Aureimonas sp. SA4125: one gene and its partner. The protein of the gene in region 2 interacts with the protein of the main gene of each other region in a pairwise test. Links are inferred from orthologs where the notes say so. Each region holds a gene or a part of one and is shown on either strand. Other genes may lie near its edges.

Region 1 (3,228 bases), 1.4 Mb from region 2 along the record:
GCGGCTGGCGCCTTCGTCATTGGGCCCGTCGCCGATCCGCATGCGCGCCTTGGATGAAATGACGACCTCGTCGCGACGACCGGCCAGGGCTTCTCCGAGAACCTCCTCGGCCTGTCCCGCGGAATACATGTTGGCCGTGTCGACGAAGTTCACCCCGTGATGGAGGCAGCAGTCGATGAGACGACGGGCCTCCCGGGCGTCCTGGGCACCGACCATGGCAAAGGGTCCCTGACCACCGAACGTAAAGGTCCCCATGGCGATGGCGGAGACCTTCAGGCCGCTTCTCCCCAACAGGCGATATTCCATCAGTCGTTCCTTCGATTGTGTGTGGACGCTTTCCGCGTCGACCTAACCCTTTTTGGAGGCGACGAAATCCCGCAGCGTCTCGACGAGGATCACCGCGACGGTTCCGCCGGCGTCGGCAAGGCCGCGCGACTTCTCCTGGAAGGCCGCGGCCTTGCCATGCTGGGCGACGAGGTCCTTGGTCGCTTCGAGGGCTGCGGCAGCAGAGGCGGCCGCAGCGGTCAGGGCCGCCTCGAGCGGGGAATTTTGCCCGGCTTCGGCGGTGAACGTCTCGGCGACGGGATGCAGCACGTCGAGAACCGTCTTGTCGCCGACGGCGGCGCGGCCGCGCTGGGCCACCCCGTCGCGATAGGCCGTCCAGAAGCGGGCGAGGGCCGGCGTATCGATACGATCGACGCCCTCGATCGCCTTGGATCCGCGCAGGAATCCCGTCGCCATCAACGTGCCCATCGTCGAGGGCGCGGCCCTGGCGATCGCCGTCCCCGCGATCTTCATCTGCTCGGCGGGGCTCGGCGCCTCGAGGGCTGCCACCGCGTCGCGGGCGGCGGCAAAACCCTTCGCCATGGTGATCCCGAGATCGCTGTCCCCGACCTTTCCGTCGAGCGCGATCAGAAAATCCCGCTTGTCCTCGAAAACCGCGGCGAAGCGCTCGAACAGCGCTGTCACGTCTCGCGTGGTCAGAGCTTCCATGAGGCGCCCTCAGCCGGAAATATGCTGGAAGAACGGCGTGTTGGCCGCCCGTGCGATCAATGGCGCGAGTTCGTCGTCCAGATGCAGGACCGACACGGATGCACCGGCCATCTCCATCGAGGTGGCAAACTCGCCGACAAAGACGTGCCGCACACGCACGCCGATGGCGTCGAACCGCTGCCACACCCGGCGGTACATGATGTAGAGTTCCTCGAGCGGCGTGCTGCCGAGGCCGTTCATCAGGACGGCGACCTCGTCGCCCTTCCGGTAGTCCTGCTCGGCGACGATGCGATCGATCAGCGCGTCGACGACGTCGTCGGCGCGGGCGAGGCTGGTGCGGGAAATGCCGGGCTCGCCATGGATGCCCATGCCGATCTCCATCTCGTCCGCCCCGATCTCGAAACTCGGGCGTCCGATTTCCGGAACGATGCAGGCCGACAGAGCGACGCCCATCGTCCGGGTGCGCTGGCGCGCCTTGTCGGCGATGCGCGTCACTTCCGCGAGTGTCCTCATCTCCGCCGCCGCCGCGCCGGCCGCCTTGTAGAGAAAGAAGATGCCGGCCACGCCGCGACGCTTGTGTTCCTCGCCGACCACCGAGGAGGCGACATCGTCATTGCCGATGACCGTGGAAACGCTGATCCCGTCGAGATCGGCGAGTTCTGCGGCCATGTCGAAGTTCATGATATCGCCGGTGTAATTGCCGTAGAGGTAGAGGACGCCCGAGCCCTGGTCCACGTATTTGGTGACCTCGAGGATCTGCTCGGAACTCGGCGACTGGAACACGCCGCCGACGGCGGCCCCGTCGAGCATGCCGTCGCCGACATAGCCGAGAAACAGCGGCAGGTGGCCCGAGCCGCCGCCGGTCACGATGCCGACCTTGCCGGCGACGGGCTTTGCCGTGACGAAGCAGCGCTTGTCCTCGGCAACGCTGCGCACCTGTGGATGCGCGAGGTAGATCCCCTCCAGCATTTCGTCGGCGAAGTCTTCGGGCTTGTTCAGAAATTTCTTCATGGGGCTCACTTCACGCTCTGGGAGTGGAACTTGCGCTGGCGCGTCACGAAGAAGGCGCCCGCGAGGAGGATGAAACTGCCGACGACGACGCGCTGCCATGTGCTGGGAATGCCGATGAGCACGAGGACATTGTCGACGACCGTGATCAGGAGGACTCCGAGCACCGTGCCGAAGACCGATCCCGTCCCCCCCGTGATGCGCGCCCCGCCGAGGACGACGGCCGCGATCACGCTGATTTCCGTTCCGACCAGATCGAACGGATTGGCCATCCTGTTGGCGCAGACGTGGATGATGCCGGCGAGCCCGGCCAGCGCGCCGGCATAGGAAAAGACGAAGACGTGGACGATGCGCTGGTCGTAGCCGAGACGGGCGGCGACCTGCGGATTTCCGCCGGTCGCGAAGATCGCCCGCCCCATCAGCGTGCGCTTGAACAGAAACCAGGTCACCAGCGCTGCGGCGGGAAAGACGAGGAAGTAGAGCGGCAGGGAGATGACGGCGCCGTTGGCGGTTTCGATCGAAAAGAACGAGGCCCGTCCGAACGAGAGCATCTGCGGCGGCAGTTCCATCAACCAGACCGTGCCGATGAAGGCCAGGAGGATGCCGCGGAACAGGTACTGCGTCCCGATCGTCACGATCAAAGACGGCACTCTCAGACCATGCACCAGGAGCCCGTTGACCGCGCCGAGGGCGGCCCCCAGAAGGATGGCGATCCCCACGATGGCGACGGCCGGCATCCAGGGGGCGACCTGCAGCACGAAAAGCGTCAACGAGTACATCGCCAGCGCCGCGATGGCCGTGAAGGAGACGTCGATCCCGCCGGCCGCGAGGACCACGAAGACGCCGAGAGCAAAAAGCCCCGTCACGACGCTGGCCCGGCCCATGTCGATCAGCGAGGAGGCTTGCAGGAAGGCTGGATTGATCAGCGCGACGGCGGTGCAGATCGCGACGAGGATCGTCAGGCTGACGATTTCCGGACGTCGCCGCAGCAGATCCGCGACGGGTGCAAGGCCCTTCGACGGCGCCGCCTGACTGCTCTTTTCCTGCGCCATCGTCATTGTGCCGCCTCGACTGTCGACGCCAGCATCACGGCGTAGATGCGATCCTCGTCCGCCGCTGCGGCCTCGACGCTTTCCACGATCCGTCCATGGTTCATCACGACGATCCTGTCGCAGTTCTGCAAAAGCTCGGGCAGATCGTCCGATACGATGATGAGGCCGATCCCGC
Region 2 (3,255 bases):
TCATGCCCAGCCGTCGGTCGCCGTTCCGGCCGTGGATGAAGAGGACGATGCTGCCGGGCGACTTTGTGTCGCCGACGGTCACGATCTTCAATGGCCCGGCCGGTGTCGATACGACGGACTCTTCCTGGCGCGCGAGCGGCGCAAGGTCGACATAGGAGGGCTTCACCCGTCGCTCCGGGATCTCGTCGCGGCCGTTGATGTCGCGAAGCTCGGAGTAGTCGACGTCGATGAGGTCGCCGTCGTCGCTGATGGCGGTCAGCGGCGGATAGGCGAAGAGCGCGTCCTTGAAAGGTGCAAGCTGCGCCGGCGCGGCAGGCGCTTGGTCCGCCAGAAACGCCAGTGCGGCGAAGGCGAGGACGGCGCGGGAGAGAAGCATTACGGCCATGCCGGTTTCCTTGCCGAAACTGGCGCGACGCGCAAGCCACGCAGGGGTCGAAAACTGTTGGTAGTTGCTGTCTGCGCCGCCTTTTGAGCGCTGCCGGGTTGAAGAACATTTCGTGAAAGTATAGTCCATTGCCGTGATACCTCATCCCGCCAAGGGCTCGGAAACAAGGCAGCTTGCAGCGCATCATGAGCGATGATCTCTTCTCCGGAGGCGCGGCCGCCAAGGTGCGCACTGTCAGGTCCCCGGCCCGGCCAAAGGCGGTCGACGCGCTGTCGGCGGCGAAGGCTGCGGCGCCGGGATCGGCGGAGGCGAGCTACACCGCGGCCGACATCGAGGTGCTGGAGGGCCTGGAGCCGGTGCGCCGTCGGCCCGGCATGTATATCGGCGGAACCGATGAGAAGGCGATGCACCACCTCTTCGCCGAGGTGATCGACAACGCCATGGACGAGGCCGTCGCCGGCCACGCGAATTTCATCGAGGTCTCGCTGGAGGCCGACGGCTATCTCGCCGTCACCGACAACGGCCGCGGCATCCCGGTCGACCCGCATCCGAAATACACCAACCGCTCGGCGCTGGAGGTCATCATGACCACGCTGCATGCCGGCGGAAAGTTCGATTCAAAGGTCTACGAGACCTCCGGCGGGCTGCACGGCGTCGGCGTCTCGGTCGTCAACGCATTGTCGTCGCGGCTCGAAGTGGAAGTCGCGCGCAACCGCAAGCTCTACCGCCAGGTCTACGAGCGCGGTCATGCCGTCGGTCCGCTGGAGGAAGTCGGCGAGGTCCACAATCGCCGCGGCACGAAGGTGCGCTTCCTGCCGGACACGCAGATCTTCGGCGCGAACGCCGCCTTCGACCCGGCGCGTCTCCTGCAGATGGCGCGGTCCAAGGCCTATCTCTTCGGCGGCGTCGAAATCCGCTGGGCCTGCGATCCCGCGCTCCTGCCCGCCGACGGCAAGACGCCGGCGCGCGCGACATTCCACTTTCCCGGCGGCCTCAAGGACTATCTCGAAGGCTCTCTCGGTGACGAGCAGCGCGTCACCAGCCAGACCTTTGCCGGCCGGACCGAGAAGGTCTCCGGCCACGGCGCGGTCGAATGGGCTGTCAGCTGGACGGGCGGCGACGGTTTCGTCCGCTCCTACTGCAACACCATCCCGACGCCTGAAGGCGGCACGCACGAAGCCGGCCTGCGTTCGGTCCTGACGCGCGGGCTGAAGGCGTTTGCGGAAGTCTCCGGCAACAAGAAGGCCGCCGCCGTCATCGCCGACGACGTGATGATCTCGGCCTCGGCCATGCTGTCGATCTTCATCCGCGAGCCGGAATTCGTCGGGCAGACCAAGGACCGCCTTGCCACCGCCGAGGCGCAGCGCATCGTCGAGAGCTCGATCCGCGACAGCTTCGACATCTGGCTCGCCTCCTCGCCGCAGGATGCGGCAAGGCTGATCGACTGGGTTGTCGACCGCGCCGACGAGCGGCTGCGGCGGCGCCAGGAAAAGGAAGTCAACCGCAAGAGCGCGACGCGCAAGCTCCGCCTGCCCGGCAAGCTCGCCGACTGCTCGCAGAGCGGCGCGGCAGGCGCGGAACTCTTCATCGTCGAAGGCGATTCCGCTGGCGGCTCGGCCAAGCAGGCGCGGGACCGCGCCCGCCAGGCGATCCTGCCGCTGCGCGGCAAGATCCTCAATGTCGCCAGCGCCGGTCGCGAAAAGCTCAGCGCCAACCAGCAGATCTCCGATCTCATCCAGGCGCTCGGCTGTGGCACCCGCGCGCGCTACCGCGAAGAAGACCTGCGCTATGAGCGCGTGATCATCATGACCGACGCCGATGTCGACGGCGCCCATATCGCCTCGCTGCTCATCACCTTCTTCTACCAGGAAATGCACGACCTCATCCGCCAGGGCCACCTCTTCCTCGCCGTTCCGCCGCTGTACCGGCTCGCGCAGGGCGGGAAAGTGGCCTATGCCCGCGACGACAAGGACCGCGAACGGCTGATGGCGCGGGAGTTCAAGGGCAAGGGCAAGGTCGAGGTCAGCCGCTTCAAGGGTCTTGGCGAAATGCTGCCCTCGCAGCTGAAGGAAACGACGATGGATCCGAGGAAGCGCACGCTCCTGCAGGTGGCCATCGACGAGACGCCGGAATCGGGAACCGCCGGGGCGGTCGACGCGCTGATGGGCAACCGGCCCGATGCCCGCTTCCGCTTCATCCAGGATCGGGCGGCCTTCGCTGTCGATCTCGACGTGTGATGCCGGCTTCCGCAGGCTCTACGACAACAGGCAAGGGAACGACACGATGACGACCCGCACAGCTCTTCTCGCCGGCATCGCGGCCGCAGCGCTTGGCCTGCAGCCGCTCACCGCCTGGTCGCAGGCCGAAACCCCGGCTGCCGCTCCTGCGGCGCCAGCGCCTTATACGCCCCCGGCCGCCACGGCGCCCGACGCACCGGCACCGGCGACGCCCGCTCCAGCGGCCCCTGCCGCCGCCGAAAAGCCTGCGGCAGCAACGGCGCCCGCGCCGGATGCCGCCGCTCCCGCCACAGCTCCAGCGGCTGCCAGCTCTGTAACCCCTGTTCCCGACGCCACAGCGGTGAGCCCGGCAGACGACGAGGTTCTGACTGCCGTGCAGTCGCTGCCGACGCTCATCGAGGACGTGCAGATCGTCGGTCCCTGGACCGACGGCGACAAGAACGGCGTGTGGCGCACCGCCATGGTGCAGTCAGGGCCGGCGGAAAAGGAGATCTACCGCTTCTTCATCCAGCAGATCGACAAGTCCGCGGGAGCGACGAGCGTCTTGTCGACCACCGAGATCAAGGAGATCACGACGGTCAATGGTGCCATTGTCGGCTATCGTGCCGACGAGCCGTCGGAAGACGAGCCCAG

Evidence for each region.
Region 1: the proteins of parE (region 2) and Sa4125_RS03565 interact in binary tests that used the Escherichia coli proteins (3 or more experiments, as listed by UniProt). The link is inferred for Aureimonas sp. SA4125 from one-to-one orthologs.

The regions. Positions count from the first base shown.
Region 1 is NZ_AP025032.1:780,683-783,910, reverse strand. The notes cover bases 4-2,918. They hold Sa4125_RS03565 (dihydroxyacetone kinase subunit DhaK), read right to left. Parts: upstream 2,005-2,918; coding sequence 1,003-2,004; downstream 4-1,002. Other genes in these bases: Sa4125_RS03560 (ABC transporter permease), read right to left, coding at 2,010-2,918; Sa4125_RS03570 (dihydroxyacetone kinase subunit L), read right to left, coding at 349-993; Sa4125_RS03575 (aldo/keto reductase), read right to left, coding at 4-306. Outside these bases: more of Sa4125_RS03575, read right to left, coding at 1-3; more of Sa4125_RS03560, read right to left, coding at 2,919-3,053; Sa4125_RS03555 (sugar ABC transporter ATP-binding protein), read right to left, coding at 3,056-3,228. UniProt on the Escherichia coli protein: Dihydroxyacetone binding subunit of the dihydroxyacetone kinase, which is responsible for the phosphoenolpyruvate (PEP)-dependent phosphorylation of dihydroxyacetone via a phosphoryl group transfer from DhaL-ATP.
Region 2 is NZ_AP025032.1:2,229,514-2,232,768, reverse strand. Bases 155-3,096 are described here. They hold parE (DNA topoisomerase IV subunit B), read left to right. Parts: upstream 155-570; coding sequence 571-2,622; downstream 2,623-3,096. Other genes in these bases: Sa4125_RS10325 (hypothetical protein), read left to right, coding at 2,669-3,096; Sa4125_RS10335 (alpha/beta hydrolase), read right to left, coding at 155-385. Outside these bases: more of Sa4125_RS10335, read right to left, coding at 1-154; more of Sa4125_RS10325, read left to right, coding at 3,097-3,255. UniProt on the Escherichia coli protein: Topoisomerase IV is essential for chromosome segregation; it is the principal protein responsible for decatenating newly replicated chromosomes. It relaxes supercoiled DNA.